One region of the Streptococcus sp. STC1396 genome, then DNA from elsewhere that is predicted to be linked to it. Evidence: riboswitches for the same ligand, from Rfam matches in the RefSeq annotation. Region 1 holds a riboswitch; the other holds the start of a gene.
The links. A riboswitch is a leader RNA that binds a small molecule or an ion and turns the genes downstream of it on or off. The one in region 1 is predicted to bind preQ1.
Positions count from the first base shown of each region.

Region 2: it holds a riboswitch for preQ1, as region 1 does, so the genes downstream of both, AC5FEC_RS01545 (nucleoside hydrolase) here and AC5FEC_RS01985 (QueT transporter family protein) in region 1, are expected to answer to the same signal.

Region 1 covers NZ_JBZYCU010000003.1:84,916-94,199, reverse strand. The annotation lists gene AC5FEC_RS02020 (glycoside hydrolase family 13 protein) at 144-1,883, shown strand; gene AC5FEC_RS02015 (hypothetical protein) at 2,023-2,334, shown strand; gene AC5FEC_RS02010 (DUF4300 family protein) at 2,633-3,520, shown strand; gene AC5FEC_RS02005 (MarR family winged helix-turn-helix transcriptional regulator) at 3,848-4,297, shown strand; gene AC5FEC_RS02000 (B3/B4 domain-containing protein) at 4,306-5,013, shown strand; gene AC5FEC_RS01995 (GNAT family N-acetyltransferase) at 5,158-5,568, opposite strand; gene AC5FEC_RS01990 (GtrA family protein) at 5,605-6,042, opposite strand; PreQ1 riboswitch class II at 6,153-6,245, shown strand; gene AC5FEC_RS01985 (QueT transporter family protein) at 6,243-6,758, shown strand; gene ligA (NAD-dependent DNA ligase LigA) at 6,862-8,820, shown strand; gene AC5FEC_RS01975 (diacylglycerol kinase family lipid kinase) at 8,829-9,284, shown strand, end outside.
Region 2 covers NZ_JBZYCU010000002.1:141,028-150,311, reverse strand. The annotation lists partial or broken gene AC5FEC_RS01555 (GBS Bsp-like repeat-containing protein) at 1-337, shown strand, start outside; gene AC5FEC_RS01550 (LytS/YhcK type 5TM receptor domain-containing protein) at 569-1,135, opposite strand; gene AC5FEC_RS01545 (nucleoside hydrolase) at 1,140-2,117, opposite strand; PreQ1 riboswitch class I at 2,239-2,283, opposite strand; gene AC5FEC_RS01540 (RidA family protein) at 2,413-2,796, shown strand; gene rapZ (RNase adapter RapZ) at 2,863-3,753, shown strand; gene AC5FEC_RS01530 (YvcK family protein) at 3,750-4,727, shown strand; gene whiA (DNA-binding protein WhiA) at 4,724-5,635, shown strand; gene AC5FEC_RS01520 (NAD(P)/FAD-dependent oxidoreductase) at 5,669-6,637, opposite strand; gene AC5FEC_RS01515 (DegV family protein) at 7,010-7,843, shown strand; gene AC5FEC_RS01510 (HU family DNA-binding protein) at 7,956-8,231, shown strand; gene AC5FEC_RS01505 (DeoR/GlpR family DNA-binding transcription regulator) at 8,582-9,284, opposite strand, start outside.

The sequences.
Region 1 (9,284 bases):
TCTTTTTGTCCCAGACTCTTTTTACTATATACACAAACAACACCTTGCAATCATTTTTTTTAAGTGATATACTAGGGCTATGCAATGAAATCGTTTGCACAAAGTTGCGATGAGTTTATAAAGAGAAATCTAGGAGAGAAAATATGGAATTGTCAGCTATTTACCACAGGCCGGAGTCGGAGTATGCTTATCTATATAAGGATAAGCAGATGCACATTCGTATAAGAACTAAGAAAGATGATATTAAAACAATCACCTTGCATTATGGGGATCCTTTTATTTTTATGGAGGATTCATATGAAGATACCAAAGAGATGGTCAAAATGACTTCTGATGATTTGTTTGATTATTGGCAAGTGGAGGTCTCAGTTGGCTTTGCTCGGATCCAGTATCTCTTTGAACTCAAAGGTAAAGATGGACAAAGTATCTTGTATGGGGATCGGGGTTGTGCGGACAATACTCCAGAAAATCTTGCTTCCGAGAGGAATGGCTTTAAGCTCCCTTATATTCACGAAATTGACGGTTGCCAAGTTCCTGACTGGGTTTCAGAAACAATTTGGTATCAGATTTTTCCAGAAAGATTTGCCAATGGAAATCCTGAACTTTCACCGAAAGGGGCACGAGCTTGGGATGCTGCTATCGCTCCACAAAGAACAGATTTCTTTGGTGGGGATTTACAAGGAATTATTGACCATCTGGATTACTTACAAGACTTGGGCATTACAGGCCTTTATCTCTGTCCAATCTTTGAGTCTCCGAGCAATCACAAGTATAATACGACAGATTACTTTGAGATTGATAGACATTTTGGAGACAAGGAGATCTTCCGCCAATTGGTAGAGCAGGCTCATCAGCGTGGCATGAAGATTATGCTGGATGCAGTTTTTAATCATATTGGCTCTCATTCTGCTCAATGGCAGGACGTTATCAAAAATGGCGAAAAATCAGTTTACAAAGACTGGTTCCATATTCAAGACTTCCCAGTGACAAAGGATAAGCTTGGCAATCCAAGAAAGCTCCCTTACCATACCTTTGCCTTTGAGAGCTATATGCCAAAGCTAAATACAGCAAATCCTCAAGTGAGGGACTATTTGTTGAGCGTTGCGACCTACTGGATTGAAGAGTTTGACATCGATGCTTGGCGGCTGGATGTGGCAAATGAGGTGGACCACCAATTTTGGAGAGATTTCCGTAAGGCTGTCTTGGCTAAAAAGCCTGACCTTTATATTCTTGGAGAAGTCTGGCATACTTCACAGCCTTGGCTAAATGGTGATGAATTCCATGCGGTCATGAACTATCCTCTCTCTGATAGCATTAAGGATTATTTCTTGCGTGGGGTCAAGAAGACCAGTCAGTTTATCAATGAGATCAATGGTCAATCTATGTATTATAGACAGCAGATTTCGGAAGTAATGTTCAATCTTCTTGATTCGCACGATACGGAGCGCATTTTGGCTACTGCCAGAGGTGATACACAACTTGTTAAGTCTGCCCTTGCCTGCCTCTTTTTACAAAGGGGAACACCGTGTTTCTACTATGGAACCGAGCTAGAATTAGATGGAGGGCCAGATCCAGATTGTCGTCGTGTCATGCCTTGGGAACGTGTTTCCGATAGCAATGAGATGCTCGATTTCATGAAGAAATTGATTCAGCTTCGCAAGGATGGTGCTCATATCATTAAGTGTGGGAAGTACAGCTTAGAAGAAATCGCGCCTGATGTGCTGGCTTTAGACTGGGAACATGATGGCCAAATTCTTCGAGCGATTTTTAATCAGTCTAAGGAGAATTACCTTTTAGACAGAGCCACGGCTGATTTGGTGAGTCATTGTCAAGTCTCGGATGGACAACTGCTTATCTTACCAAAAGGCTTCGTAATCATTTAGGAAGATTGGGAACTGTTGCAAATTAATTTTTTGAAATTCGACTGAAAGACTTGTCAGGGTTACTCAAATTTCAAAAAACCAATCTAAGAGCAGTCTATTTAAGAAGAGCAAGTAACTTATTAGAAAAGAGGAGTTCAGAATGGAATTAAATGATTTTACGGAAAAAGAGCAAGAGCAAATCAAAAAGGGGCTTAGTACAGCCGTTATTAGTGATAAGGAAGCGGCTAAAAAGATTTTGGCGCTGGTGCCACAAGAATGGCTTAAGCGAATTCCCTTCTTTGTGAGAGGGCATGCAACGACCAAGACGGTTGAGCGAGTTGCCAAGCAATACCCAGAACTTTACGCTGTAGCTAAGCAAGCAGGAGAGCTTCCTGAAAAGGAGCGTGAAGAATTGCGCGCTATCATGACAGCTATCTTCGAAGAAAAGATGAACAAGCACAAGATTAAGTAGACTTACCAGTGTATAGAGATCATTTCTTTAAGTTAGCTACTCTACATTGTTCATCCATTCATAAATCAAAGTGACTGCAGTTGATAAAGGTGCAGTCATTTTTTTGTTAAGGGGAATAGCTTCGGTGAGGTGTGTGTTTGTTTTATAAAGTTGTACTTTTAATTCAGATGTGATTTCAAGAACAAGGAAGTTTCTGTTCAAATTAGCTTTTTTCTTTCTGTTTTCCAGTATTTCTTGATATAATAACAAGAGGAATTATTTGAAGAAGATATAGTAAAAATGTAAAAAGGACGAAAGAATGAAGAAAGTAAAAAAGCTCATGTTGATGAGTGCCTGCACTTTGGCAATTCTTGGCTTAGTGGCGTGTGGGAAGACGCAAAAGCAATCGAACGGCGGTCAAGAAAATTCAACAGTTGGTCAGACTAGCTCGGAAAAATATCCGTGGAAGGCAACTTATTCAAATCTAAATAATAAAAAGAGTGTTGAAGAAGTCAAGAATTTGTTGGCTGCCGACTTGGATAAAAACAGTGTAGATAACTTTGTCAATCTAGTCAATGACTACAATGGCATTGTCGGTTCTACTGGATTAACAGGCGATTTCACTAAATTCACCAAAACAGACTACGATGTAGAAAAAATCAGCAGTTTGTGGCGTGAAAAAAAGGGTGATTTTATCGGGACAAATTGCCGAATTAACTCTTATACTTTGCTGAAAAATAGCATCGAAATTCCTCAAATGGCAAAGGATGATGAACTTTTATTCTTAGATAATGACGCGATTGACAAGGGAAAGCTATTTGATGCCAAGGATAAGGAAGAATTTAATATCCTGTTTTCAAGAGTCAAGACTGAAGCGACTCAAGATGTAAAAGTCCATGCTAAGAAGATGGAGGAATACTTCAAACAGTTCAAGTTTAGCGAAAAGGCGAGGATGCTTTCTGTCATAGTCCACGATAATCTTGATGGTGATTCTCTCTTTGTCGGGCATGTCGGTGTTTTGGTTCCAGCTAAAAACGGATATTTATTTGTCGAAAAGCTGACCTTTGAAGAGCCTTATCAGGCAATCAAGTTTGCAACCAAGGAAGATGTCTACAAATACTTGCAGACCAAATATAAAGACTACACAGGGGAAGGACTGGCCAAACCATTTATTATGGATAATGAGAAAGTAGTAGAGAATAAATAGAGATATTGCTGCTGTATGGAGTTTAATGTTTACTTACGGCTGGCTGTTATTTCTGGAATCTTTTTGACTGTTTGATGGCAAGTCTAACAGAGTCATTTTTCTAGTTAAGTTAAAGTATAATTAGGGCAGACAGACGCACAGTTGTAACAACTGTACGTCTTTTTGCATCGGAAAAGCGCTTGGTAATGTCTATATTGCTTTCGCCGCTACAGAAATGATAAAAATGTGATAGCTCTCTTAAAGAAAGTCATTTCTTTTTTAGAAAGTATCAACTTTTTATTGCATTTGCAATAAAAAGTTGATATACTAGTTTCATAAGGAGGACAAATGACAGTTTTACGTGAAATTGGCATTATTGCCCGAGCTTTGGATTCCATCGCTAATCTGGAGTTTCGTGACATAGATCTGGCGCGGGGACAATATCTCTATCTGGTGCGGATTGCGGAGAATCCTGGCATTATCCAGGAGGAGCTGTCGGATTTGCTCAAGGTAGATCGCTCGACGGTGGCTCGATCAGTCAAGAAACTAGAAGGCAAAGGTTTACTGGAACAGCGCTCAGCTGCCAATAACCGCAAGAATAAGGAATGGTTCGTTACTGAGAGGGGGGCAGCCCTCTATCCTTTTATCTTAGCGGAAAACGAATATTCGGAGCAGGTTTCGTTGGAAAATTTTTCAGAAACTGAGCGGAAAGAGTTAGAAAAGATGCTGGTTCGCGTCCGAGAGAATATTACCAAGGACTGGGAGCTGGTCAAAAAAGGTCAGAAAAGAAATTATTGAGGTGCAACATGAAAATTACAGTTGAAAATGAATTTTGGACTTTGTTTCCAGAGGCGCAGATTAGTATTATGGTAGCCAAGGGTTTGGACAATTCAGTCGATGAAAGCAAGGATCCCTACTTCAAATCCTTGCTAGATAAGGGAGCAAAGCGAGCTGAAGACTTTATCCCAGATGAGAATTTTACCCAGAATGATGTTATTCAGGAATGGCGGCAGGCTTTCGGCCAATTTAAGACCAAAAAAGGAGCGCGTTCCTCTATCGAAGCCCTACTCAAGCGGGTCAGTCAAGGACGGGAATTCAACCCAATCAATCCTTTGGTAGATCTTTATAACAGTGTGTCCTTGTCTTATGCCGTTCCTTGTGGTGGGGAGGATTTGGACAAGATTGTCGGTGGTCTTCATCTGGGGAAAGCCAAGGGTGGTGAAGCCTTCTTTCCACTGGGAGCTGAAACGGATGCACCGGCTCTGCCAGAGGAAATCATCTACTATGATGAGGAGGGAGCCGTCTGCCGCTGTCTCAACTGGCGAGAAGCTCAGCGGACCATGCTAACAGAAGGAACCAAGGATGCTGTTTTAGTTATTGAGGCCATCAATGAAGAGCAGACAGCGCGTGCTCAAGCAGCCATGAAAGAACTCCAGTCTCTGGTGGAGGAATATTTCGGTGTCAAGGGTGACATTACTCACCTGACAGCTGAAAATCCAAGTTTGGAAATCTAATCATCAAAAAATCTGGGTCAGAATAATCTGGTCCAGATTTGCTTTTATAGGGCAAAGAAACTTTGGTCTAAACATAACTCTATTTTCTCTTCTTCGTAAGAAACCGACAATAATGCATCTGATTTGAATCATTCAAATCTTAAATTATAATGCTTTTGTATAATAATATCTTTCTCCGGTATAGGGATATTCTTTTAAGGCAAACACTTCTTCATAACCGTGCTTTTTATAAAAATTCGGTGCTTGAAACTGATAGGTGTTCACAAATGAATATTTACACTTTCTTTCTCTAGCCTCTTTTTCTGCCCGGTTCAAAATGTTTGAGCCTATGCCTTGTCCTCGCAAATTCTCTTGCACATACAAATATTCAATTTCTAGCCAATGTCCAAAAGTTTCGGCTACCATGCCAGCAATTAGATTTCCTTGTTCGTCTTCGACATAGATGTTAAGAGGTTCACTTTTTGACGGTTCTCTCTTTGATTGATTATATGCTCTGATTAAATTTCCCAGTTCTTGTGTTTTCTTCGATTCTCTATTTTCCAATCGAAATTGCATTGTAGCCTCCATATTAGCTTCTCAAATAGCCTATTATTATTTCTTGCTTTTAAAAACAAAAATCTTGCTGAAGACATAGTTGAGGATGATAATAGCTACTTGGGCAATGAAGGTTTCGACAGTATTGACCATCTTGATGTCATTGTTGACAAATTGGCCGATGATTTGCGGGAACCAGCTGACAAAGATGATGGTTAGAGCTAGGTCGAGGCCTAGGGTGCTGAGCCGAGCGATAAAGAATTTAATCAGTCTGACTGGCCAGCCCTTTCTTTTTTGCTTGAAAACAATGGTATCGTTGGTCGCAAAGGCAAAAAGAATACCGGCGATATTTCCGATGATGGTCGCAATGATTTCATTCGAGGTCAGAGTATAGAGCAGCATCCGGGTCGCGACAGCTACCACAGTAGTGGCTACTCCAAAAAACAGGTAGGATAAAATTTCATTATCAAAAAACTTTTTTATTACAACTTTCATGATCTTAGTCTATCATATTTTCGGGATTTGTGCTATACTTGAAAGGCTGTGTCTCAATGTGAGAGAGTGGGGAGAAGGAGCTGTTTTAAGAGAGTCTGCGACCTATTTCATTTCCTAATTTTAGCAAGGGATACAGCCCTTGACGCTTAGCTTCTTTCGTCAAGCATATTTTAAGCGGGAAAACCGCTAAAGGAGAAAAAATGAAAAAACAAAACCTAACTGTTCGTGACATGACTCAGATTGCCTTAGTTGCGGCGATCTATGTAGCTTTGACCATTACCCCGCCTTTGAATGCTATTAGCTATGGTGCTTATCAATTCCGTATTTCGGAGATGATGAACTTTATGGCCTTTTATCATCGTAAGTATATCATCGGGGTGACCTTAGGCTGTATGATTGCCAATTTATATAGTTTTGGCATCGTAGATGTCTTTGTTGGTGGTGGTTCCACTTTAGTTTTTTTGACTTTAGGTGTTATTCTTTTTGAAAAATTTAAGAATCAATATATTCTTAATAATCTGATTCGGCTAGATCATTTCTGCTTTGCAATTCTCTTTTCTATTTCCATGTTTACCATTGCTGCGGAACTGCACCTCTTACAAGGTCTTCCCTTTTTCCTCACTTGGTTTACGACAGCGGCTGGAGAATTTGTTTCTTTGCTAATTGGAGCGATTTTAATCAATCGTCTGTCCCAGCATATTGATTTGACGAGATAGATTATAAAGAACAACTATAAAAATGTATAGTTGTTTTTAATTTCCTGTAGATTGTGAGGAACAAATAGAGGAAGATTTCGCCCATTTATGATAAAATAGAAGTATGAAAAAAAGAATTGCAGAATTAGTCAAATTGCTTAATCAATACGCCCATGAATACTATACCAGTGACCGTCCAAGCGTATCTGACAGTGAGTATGACCGGCTCTATCGTGAGCTGGTGAACTTAGAAGAAAAGTACCCATCAGACATTCTGCCTGACAGCCCTACACATCGGGTTGGTGGGAAGATTTTAGAAGGATTTGAAAAATACCAACACCAGTATCCTCTTTTTAGTTTGCAGGATGCTTTTTCACGTGAAGAATTACTGGCATTTGACGAGCGGGTGCGTCGGGAATTTCCCAGCGTTTCCTACTTCTGCGAGCTCAAGATTGACGGTCTGTCTATTTCCCTGACCTATGAAAATGGTGTCTTGATAGCAGGCGCGACGCGCGGAGACGGCTCTGTCGGTGAAAATATCACGGAAAATCTCAAACGGGTCAAGGATATTCCCTTGACTCTCAAAGAGCCTGTTGACTTGACTGTCCGCGGAGAATGCTACATGCCTAAGGCATCCTTTGATGCGGTTAACCAGCTGCGTCAGGAAAATGGCGAGCCTGAGTTTGCCAATCCGCGAAATGCAGCAGCCGGAACCCTACGCCAATTAGATACAGCTGTTGTGGCCAAGCGTAAACTGGCTACTTTCCTCTATCAAGAAGCCAGTCCGACTCAGGAAACCAGTCAGGAAGCTGTTTTGAATAAGCTGGCATCTTTGGACTTCTCAGTCAATCCTACTCATATTCTGGCGGAATCTATGGATCAGGTCTGGGAGTTTATCGAAAAAATTGCTCAGGAGCGGGATAGTCTGCCTTATGAGATTGACGGTATTGTTATCAAGGTCAATGACTTAAGTGTTCAAGAAGAGCTGGGCTTTACTGTCAAGGCACCTAAGTGGGCCATCGCCTACAAGTTTCCAGCAGAGGAAAAGGAAGCCCAGCTTCTGTCTGTTGACTGGACCGTCGGACGGACGGGAGTTGTGACTCCAACGGCGAACTTGACGCCGGTTCAGCTAGCAGGAACGACAGTTAGCCGAGCAACCTTACACAATGTGGACTACATATCTGAAAAAGATATTCGCAAGGAGGATACAGTTATTGTCTATAAGGCAGGCGATATTATCCCAGCTGTCTTGCGTGTGGTCGAGTCTAAGAGGGTGTCAGAAGAGGCTGTGGAAATCCCAAGTCACTGCCCGAGTTGTGGCGGTGAGCTATTGCATTTTGAGGATGAGGTGGCTCTGCGCTGTATCAATCCTCTCTGTCCCGCTCAAATCATGGAGGGTTTGACTCATTTTGCCAGCCGAGATGCTATGAACATCACAGGCCTAGGCCCTGCGGTTGTCGAAAAGCTCTTTGCCAAGGAATTGGTCAAGGATGTTGCCAGCATTTACCGTCTTTCTGTAGAAGACTTGCTCACCTTAGACGGCTTTAAGGAAAAATCAGCCAACAAGTTGTATCATGCCATTCAAGCTTCCAAGGATAACTCAGCAGAGAAATTACTCTTTGGTCTGGGGATTCGTCATGTGGGAAGCAAGGCCAGTCGGATTCTATTAGAGAAATTCCATGACATTCCTAGACTTTCTCAGGCTAATCAAGAAGACATTGCAGCTATTGACAGCTTGGGGACTGTTATTGCTCAAAGTCTGCATTCTTATTTTGAGCAGGAAGGCAGCCAAGTGCTGCTGCGGGAACTGCAAGAAGCTGGTGTCAATTTAGACTATCTAGGTGAAAAAGCAGCTGCTGATGCAGTCCTCTCTGGCAAAACAGTCGTACTGACCGGAAAATTACAAAAATTAACACGGAATCAAGCCAAAGAAAAATTGCTGAGCTTGGGAGCTAATGTTGCCGGAAGTGTGTCTAAAAAGACGGACTTGGTGGTGGCTGGCAGTGATGCAGGCAGCAAATTGACCAAAGCCCAAGAACTTGGAATCGAGATTCGAGATGAGGATTGGTTAGATGGCTTGTGAGGCTGAGTATGAAGAACAAGATAAAAAAAGCAAGATTGATTTATAACCCAACTTCTGGGCAGGAGATTATCAAGAAAAATATTGCCGAAGTCTTGGACGTTTTAGAAGATGTTGGCTATGAGACCAGCGCCTACCAAACGACTCCAGAGCCCTTCTCCGCGCAGCGGGAAGCCGAAAGGGCAGCCAAAGCTGGTTTTGACTTGGTGATTGCTGCCGGTGGTGACGGAACGATTAATGAAGTAGTCAATGGCGTTGCCTCTCTAGATGTGCGTCCCAAGCTGGCCTTTATCCCGACCGGAACGACCAATGACTATGCGCGAGCTTTGAAGATTCCGATGGGGGATCCGGTAGCTGCTGCCCGCATTATTGAGAAAAACCAAACGATTCAGATGGATATCGGCCGGGCTTATGGCAGCAAATACTTTATCAATATTGCTGCTGCAGGTACCCTAACGGAGCTGACT
Region 2 (9,284 bases), on a different contig from region 1:
TATTTTTGTCACTGTGGTTTTCCAAAGACAGGGTTTGAGTGAACTTATCGGTCGCGAGTGCGGAGTAGAACGTCATATTCAAATTTTCAAACGCTTGGGTATTTGGAATGAAGATGGGAATTCAACACCTAAAGCAGGCGATATCATCACTTTTAACTGGGATCAAAACAGTCAGCAAAATGACGGCTGGGCGGATCATATTGGTATTGTAGAGAAAGTGGAGAATGGCATTATTCATACTATCGAAGGAAACAGTACCAATAATCAGGTGCAACGCAAAACCTATCGTATTGGTCACGGGAATATTCGCGGATTTGCTAGTCCTCTATATAAATAAGTAAAGAAATTCTTTGCACACAGGAAGCAAGTGCCGATAAATTTCAATTGTAATAAGCATCTCATTTAAGCATTACAAACTTTTTCTAGACTCTTTTAGTAGAAGACGGTCTAAACCGTAGCGGAAGTAGGCAACTCCTCAGAGGAATTTTAAAAAGGGAAATTTAGAAGAGAGTAACAAAAACAACAGTACAAAATTAGTGCTGTTGTTTTTGTTAATTCAAATGCATTTTTAAATATTAGTAGATTTTGCAAAGATTCTTGGGCTGACCTTTTTGAGTTGTGGAATGAAGACCAGACTGACCCCGATAACGAGAAGTCGGTCTGCATAGTCAGTCAGTGCTTGGACGATGATGGTACTGGTGACCAAATCTAAGCCTAAGCCATGTAAGCCCTGAACGATGAGGCTGGAACCACTTGGAGTAATCCCTTTGAAGACGATGACGGTAATCAGAGAGGCCAAGGCAGTGGCTGGCAGGGAAACCATAAAAGATTTCCAGAAGAGGTTTAGCCTAGGTTTTGAATCAGCCTTGAAAAAGACTGAGATGAGCAGTGCCAAAAGAATGGCTACTGGAGAGAAATATATAGCAGAAATGTCCGTTGTAAAAGCACTAATCAGAGCGCTGGCAATCGCAGTTCCTACTCCGAAAATAGGTCCTAAAACAAGGCTGGCTAATATCGTTCCAAACGTATCCAAATAAACAGGAAGTTTTAGAAAAAGAGCAATGTTGGCACCGGCATAGTTAAGAGCGATGCAGACAGCAGTAAATGTGATGATAAATGGTGATGTTTTTTTCATAATCTTATCCTAAGTTTAAAGTTTGTAGATCTTGGCAGATGATTTCCTTTGAGGTATTGAGTATCACAGCGAGAAAATCCTGAAAAAAGAGTTTGGTATCTACTTGAGTCAACACTTTAGTGTTTGCTTCTTTATTATAAAAATGATAAGCATCAACCAGCGTTTGTCCCATGGCAATACCCTCCGTTGCAACATCTACATAGGAATCAAAACCATGGCAAAGGTCTTCATGCAGGAAATGGGAAACAGCCAACGGATCGTTGATGACACAACCGATGATATGTTCATACTCCCAATGAAAATCCCAATAGAAACGAGTGATTTTCCCGATGAAGTCAGCGACTTCAAGATTAATAAAACGCATATATTCAAATAGATTGGGTGTTAAGACAATCTTTCGAGTGACATCTAGACCGACCATTTCAATCTTTTTTCCAAGTTTTTCGTAGGTTTCTTGAGCTGCATGCGGATCGCACCAGTAGTTGTATTCGGCCACAGGTGAACAGTTGCCGTGCGATTTGTAGCTGCCGCCCATGCTGATAAATCGGTCTAGATGTTGACCAAGTGTAGGATTTTTCCTGAGAGCCAAGGCAATATTGGTCAAAGGCCCCAGCGCGATGATAGAAGTATTCTTATTGGTCTGGAAGTAGTCTGCCAGGAAGTCATAAGCAGCTTGTGGCTGGGCTTGGGTGGAGCTGCTTCGTGCTATCCCGCTTTCCCCCAATCCATCCATGCCGTGGGTATCTTGAGCGGAGATGAATTCACGAACCAAAGGCTTGTCGGCTCCTGCATAAATTGGAATATCCAGCCGATTCAGCCTTTCCAATATTTTGAAGGCATTTTCTAGGCCTAGTTCAACTGGGACATTTCCAGCAACAATCGTCAAAGCGACCACCTCTAAGTCAGGGTGTTGCAGGGCATAGAGCAGGGCTAGGCTGTCATCTATGCCGGGATCACAATCAATAATAACTTTTCTTTTCATAGGTCCTCCTTTTGAGAAATAAAATAAGGTTGAAACCTCCGTCTCAACCCCTCAGTTAGTTCTGCCAAAGCGGCAGGACACCAGAAAAAACTATGCGCAATTACATTACTTTAGAATATAAGGGTACTTAGTTTTTTATACTGGGAAGTTTGCGAACCAGTCCAAAACAACTGTTTTGAATTATGCATTTACTATCATAATGAAAAATTGCCTAAAAGTCAATGGGAAGGAGGACAAGAATAGTCAGTCTTTTGACTTTATGATATAATAAGATGAAAGAAATGAGGAGAATATAATGGCAAAAATAGTACAAACAGATAAAGCACCAGCAGCAATCGGACCTTATGTCCAAGGAAAAATCGTCGGCAACCTTTTATTTGCCAGCGGTCAAATTCCTTTGTCACCAGAGACAGGAGAAATTGTAGGAGCAACGATTGAGGAGCAGACCCAGCAGGTTTTGAAAAATGTAGCAGCCATTTTAGCAGCCGCCGGAACAGATTTTGACCATGTGGTCAAGGCGACCTGTTTCCTGAGTGATATCAATGATTTTGTGCCATTTAATGAAGTCTACAAGACAGCCTTTAAGAGCGAGTTTCCAGCTCGTTCGGCAGTAGAAGTGGCTCGCTTGCCTCGTGATGTTAAAATCGAAATCGAAGTCATTGCTGAGATTGTGGAATAAATGTTTGGGGCTGGGAAAAGTTTCCTGTCCCTTTTTAGACATGATAGGTTAGAGAAAGGAGAAAGAATGACTGAACACAAGATTCAATTAGTGATTGTGACTGGAATGAGCGGGGCGGGGAAGACCGTAGCTATCCAGTCCTTTGAAGATTTAGGTTATTTTACCATTGATAATATGCCGCCAACTCTGGTGCCAAAGTTCTTACAGCTGGTCGAAGGGACCACTGACAATGATAAATTGGCTTTGGTTGTTGATATGCGCAGCCGTTCTTTCTTTTTGCAAATCCAGAATGTTTTGGATGATTTAGAGCAAAATGAGAACATCGATTTCAAGATTCTTTTCCTAGATGCGGCGGATAAGGAGTTAGTGGCTCGTTATAAGGAAACACGGCGCAGCCATCCGCTGGCAGCTGATGGACGGATTTTGGATGGGATTAAGCTGGAGCGTGAGCTCTTGGCCCCTCTGAAAAATCTCAGTCAAAATGTTGTGGACACAACAGATTTGACACCACGGGAGCTCAGAAAGACCATCTCTGAGCAATTTTCAAATCAGGACGAGATGCACAGTTTCCGGATTGAAGTCATGAGTTTTGGTTTCAAATACGGTCTGCCTTTGGATGCAGATTTGGTCTTTGATGTACGTTTCCTGCCCAATCCGTACTATAAGCCCGAACTGCGCAATCAGACAGGCTTGGACAAGGATGTCTTCAACTATGTCATGAACCATGCTGAGTCAGAAGAATTTTACCAGCATCTGCTGGGCTTGATTGAGCCGATTTTGCCGGGTTATCGGAAAGAAGGAAAATCTGTGCTGACCATCGCAGTAGGCTGCACGGGCGGACAGCACCGCAGCGTAGCCTTTGCGCAACGTTTGGCGGATGATTTGGCAAAAAATTGGCCAGTTAATGCCAGCCATCGCGACAAAAATCGTCGGAAGGAAACGGTGAACCGCTCATGAGAAAACCTAGAATCACAGTCATTGGTGGCGGCACAGGAATCTCAGTTATCTTGGACAGTCTGCGGAAAAAAGAAGTGGAAATCACAGCTATTGTCACAGTAGCAGATGACGGCGGCAGTTCTGGCGAGCTACGGAAAAACATTCAGCAGCTGACTCCTCCGGGCGATTTGCGAAATGTTCTTGTAGCCATGTCTGACATGCCAAAGTTCTATGAGAAGGTCTTCCAGTATCGCTTTGCCGAAGGAGACGGTGTTCTAGCTGGTCATCCTCTGGGGAATCTGATTATTGCCGGCATTTCTGAAATGCAGGGCTCAACCTATAACGCCATGCAGCTTCTGACCAAGTTTTTCCATACGACAGGTAAAATCTATCCTTCTAGTGACAATCCCCTTACTCTACATGCTGTTTTTACGGATGGAACGGAAGTTGTCGGTGAAAGCAATCTGGCTAGTAAGAGTGGGATGATTGAGCGGGTTTATGTGACCAATACTTATGATGATGAAAAGCCTGCTGCTAGTAAAAAGGTGGTTGAGAGCATTTTGGAAAGCGATATGGTGGTTCTGGGACCAGGTTCCCTCTTTACTTCCATTTTACCTAATCTCGTTATTGAGGAAATTGGTCAAGCCCTTCTAGATACAAAGGCAGAAGTGGCCTATGTCTGCAACATTATGACTCAACGCGGCGAAACCGAGCACTTTTCAGATAGCGACCATGTCCAAGTGCTGCATCGTCATCTGGGCAGAAAGTTCATTGATACTGTCTTGGTCAATATCGAGCCGGTCCCGCGTGAGTATATGAATAGCAATAAATTTGATGAATATCTGGTGCAGGTTGACCACGATTTTCGAGGGTTGCAGGAGCAAGTTCCTCGCGTTATTTCTTCGAATTTTCTTTGTTTGGAAAATGGCGGAGCTTTTCACGATGGCGAGTTAGTCGTTGATGAGTTGATGCAGATTATACAGGTGCGCAAATGAGTTTTACAGTTAAGGTCAAAGAAGAGCTTTTAAGCTTAGCTGTAAAGGACAAAAATGAGTTGGCTGCTATCATCAAGATGGCTGGTAGTCTGGGAATTTCTTCGTCTGGCCTTACCTTATCCATTTCAACAGAAAATGCCAAAATTGCCCGACATATCTACGAGCTGCTGATAGACATCTATCAGGTCAAGTCAGAAATCCGCCACCATCAGAAGACTAATTTGCGCAAGAATCGTGTTTATACAGTATTTCTGGATCAAAAAGTGGAAGAAATCCTATCTGATCTACACTTGGCTGACTCCTTTTTTGGTATCGAGGTAGGGATTGACCAGGCTATTCTGTCGGATGATGAAGCCAGTCGTTCCTATCTGAGGGGAGCATTTCTGGCCAGTGGCAGTATGCGGGAGCCAGACTCAGGCAAGTACCAGCTTGAAATTCTCTCCGTCTATTTGGATCATGCTGAGGATCTAGCTGCCCTAATGCGCCGTTTTCTTCTGGATGCCAAGACGATTGAGCGTAAGAAAGGAGCTGTGACCTATCTGCAACGGGCTGAGGACGTCATGGATTTTCTCATTGTCATTGGAGCTATGGAAGCCATGGCTGAGTTTGAGTCTATCAAGCTCCTGCGGGAAGCACGCAATGATCTCAATCGAGCAAACAATGCGGAGACGGCCAATATTGCCCGCACAGTGACGGCCAGTATGAAGACGATTAATAATATTATCAAAATTATTGATAGCATAGGTATTGAACAGTTGCCAGTGGACCTGCAGGAAGTAGCCCAGCTGCGTATCCAGCATCCGGATTACTCCATTCAACAGCTGGCTGATAATCTGAACCGGCCACTGACTAAGAGCGGTGTCAATCATCGCTTGAGAAAAATTAATAAAATCGCAGATGAATTATAAAAGCTGCTGAGATTGAGCTCGGCAGCTGTTTTTTTATAGGCTTGTAGAATGTTTGGGTTGGACCTTTTGGTCGGGATAGATATGATTAATGGCATTGTTGACAGCGGTAGGAGCTTCGCCCAGACCTGTTGCAATTAAATCAATTTTTCCTTCATAGGAACAGCAATCACCAGCTGCATAGATACCTGGTAGAGAAGTTTCCTGCTTGCTGTTGACCAAAATCTTGTGACGATTGAGCTCCAAGCCCCAATTTTTGAGATTGCCGACAGAAGATTTAAAACCGTAGTTAACAAAGAGATGATCCAGTGGTAGGAGCTGACTTTCGTCTCCCTTGACTTGACTGATTTCCAAGTGGGTAATCTTGCCATTTTTGCCGACCAATCGACTAGGAACGAATGGTGTCTTAATCTCAACACTAGAAGCCTTGAGTTCTTCCACACTGTGTTCTAAAGCTCGGAAGTTGTCCCTGCGATGCACCAAGCTAGTTTCTGCAATTTTTTCAAATGCCAGAGCCCAGTCAACAGCCGAGTCGCCGCCCCCCAGAACAACAACCTTTTGGTCAGCGTACTGGCTGATGTTTGAGACATGATAGTGGAGATTGCTGTAAGCTTCGGCATCGTCTAACTCTAGTGGCCGTGGCTTAAAGGCTCCGCCGCCCATAGCGATAATAATGGTTCTAGTTTCATGCTGACCCTTGGAAGTTTCAATTGTAAAGCCATAATCCTTTTTGACAATATCCAGCACCGTTTCATTGAGGTAAATATCAGTCTGGAAAGTCTCCAGTTGCTCAATCAGACGCTGGGTCAGCTCTTCGCCAGTCAGATTGGTAAAGCCCGGAACATCCAGAATCTTCTTTTCTGGATAGAGAATAGCGGGTTGTCCACCCAGCTGAGGCAGGGAATCAATGATTTTGACGCTGGCTTTTCGCATGTGAGCATAAAAGGCGGCAAAGAGGCCGACTGGCCCGCCACCAACAATGGTGATATCGTAGATTTCAGTCATAATTTTCCTCTATTAATTCTTTCAAAAATAAACTCTTTTTATTGTACCATAAAATGTTTTAAAAAGGTCATGAAGTTTATTCTAAGATGCTCAGTATAATAATGAAGCAAAAAAGGAAGGTTTTCAGAAATCTCCGTTGCTACGATAAAGGGAGAGGCTATATAGCTAAAAAGACTTCTTATTGTGATATGAAGCAGGAGAGTGACAGCTGGACGATAGAATCGAGACTGTGAGCTTTGATTGAACTTTTAAAGAAAGTATCTATAGTAGCGGTTTTCACTATCTTTTCCATTATAATTTCCCCGCAAAGCTAAAAAATTTGGTATAATGTTTTATAAATAGTAAGATAAAGTAAAGATTAGAGTAGGAATTATGGCAAAAATCAAAATTGTAACTGATTCATCTATTACGATTGAACCAGAGCTTGTGAAAGAATTGGACCTAACAATTGTTCCGTTGACTGTAATGGTCGATGGCGTGGTTTATTCAGATACAAACCTGAAAGAAGGGGAGTTTCTGCGTCTCATGCAAACCAGTAAAAATCTACCAAAGACCAGCCAACCTCCCGTTGGAGTTTTTGCAGAGGTTTTTGAGGCTCTTGCTGAAGAAGATGCTCGGATTATTTCTATCCACATGTCCCATGCCCTTTCAGGAACGGTTGAAGCCGCACGGCAAGGTGCGACATTGGCCAATGCTGATGTCACTGTTATTGATAGTTCTTTTACCGATCAAGCTATGAAGTTCCAGGTCGTTGCAGCTGCTAAAATGGCTCAAGCTGGTGCAAGCTTAGAGGAAATTTTACAAAAAATAGCAGAAATTAAGGACAAAACGGAACTCTACATAGGTGTTTCTACCTTAGAAAACCTTGTCAAGGGAGGACGAATTGGTCGCGTTACAGGTTTAATTAGTTCTCTCCTTAATATTCGTGTCGTAATGCAGATGAAAAATCATGGCTTGCAACCAATGGTAAAGGGACGAGGAGCTAAAACTTTTAAAAAATGGCTGGATGATTTAATTGATGTCTTGAGGACTAAGGAAGTAGCTGAAATTGGTATTTCTTACTCAGGGAGCCCTGAATTAGCCAATGAAATGAAAGCAAGTTTACAGCCTTATGTGAAGAAAACGATTTCTGTTTTGGAAACAGGCTCGATCATTCAGACGCATACGGGGGAAAATGCTTGGGCAATATTGGTTCGCTACGAATAAATCAACATTAATTTGGAAAAAAACTGTTTAAGACTTGACCTAAGGGCATTTTTTAGATATGATAATACTTGTTAGGGTGATAAGCCCATAAAAAATTTGGAGGATTTGTTAAATGGCTAACAAACAAGATTTGATTGCAAAAGTAGCAGAAGCTACAGAATTGACAAAGAAAGATTCAGCAGCAGCAGTTGACGCTGTATTTGCAGCAGTTACTGAATTCCTTGCAGCTGGTGAAAAAGTTCAATTGATTGGCTTTGGTAACTTCGAAGTTCGCGAACGTGCAGAACGCAAAGGTCGCAACCCACAAACCAAAGAAGAAATCATCATCCCAGCTTCTAAAGTTCCAGCTTTCAAAGCAGGTAAAGCACTTAAGGATGCTGTAAAATAATCTTAGCGATTAATCAAGTTCATCATTTAATTGATGGGCTTTTTTCTTTTTTCAAAGATCTGTCTATCTAGCTCGTATTGCTTTAAAACCCAAAGGAAATCATTTTTTCAAATGCAGTTTCTAGGCTGATGATGGACGTTAGCTAGGATTATTCTAGGTTTAAAAATAAAACTTTGCATAAGTAGGGAGACATCAAAATAAGCCGAGAGATTGTTTGAGCCCATAGTACAGTGAAAATATCGTAAATAGCTGATCTGATAGTTAAGTCAATCATTAACTGTATTTGGGGCAATAGAAAAAGACGACTTTCTATTTTGAAAATCATCTTAGCTTTAGATTAATGACTTTGATTACAAAATTTCTGTGTAGATCTGATATTTATTCTTAACTTTCGGGGAAATTTTATCATCTGTGACAATCGCATTGATATGGTCTAAACGATAAAATGTATAAAAAGAATAACTATCAAATTTACTATTGTCGGCTACAATGTATCGTTCAATCGCATTGTTTAAAATAATCGCATCTGCGCTTCCTTCTTCCTCATTAGCAGTAGTAACGTTATGTCCGTCAATGCCATTGACCCCAACAAAAGCTTTGGAAACCTTAATTTCTTTTAAAAGTTCAACTGCAAATTGGCCGACGAAAGTTTGAGTCTTCATACGATAACGCCCGCCAATTAAAATAATATCAAAATGTGGATTATCTTTTAATTTATCAAAAATTGGTAGAGAATTCGTAACGATATTAACATTTTTCCCATCAAGATAGTCCCCGATAAGAGCCGTTGTCGTTCCGGAGCCAATAAAAACCGTATCTCCATCGGCGATTAAATCGGCACACTTCTGGGCAATTATCTGCTTTTCCTCAATGTTCAGCATGATTTTATCCGTGTGGGGAACTTCATTGAACCCGTCTTTAACTTTTTTATGAGCACCTCCATGGACCCGAGTCAGTAACCCTTGTTTCTCCAAATCAATCAGATCGCGTCGAATCGTCATATCTGTGACATTCAGCAATTCTTTAAGATTCTTGACAGAAACAACTCCTGTT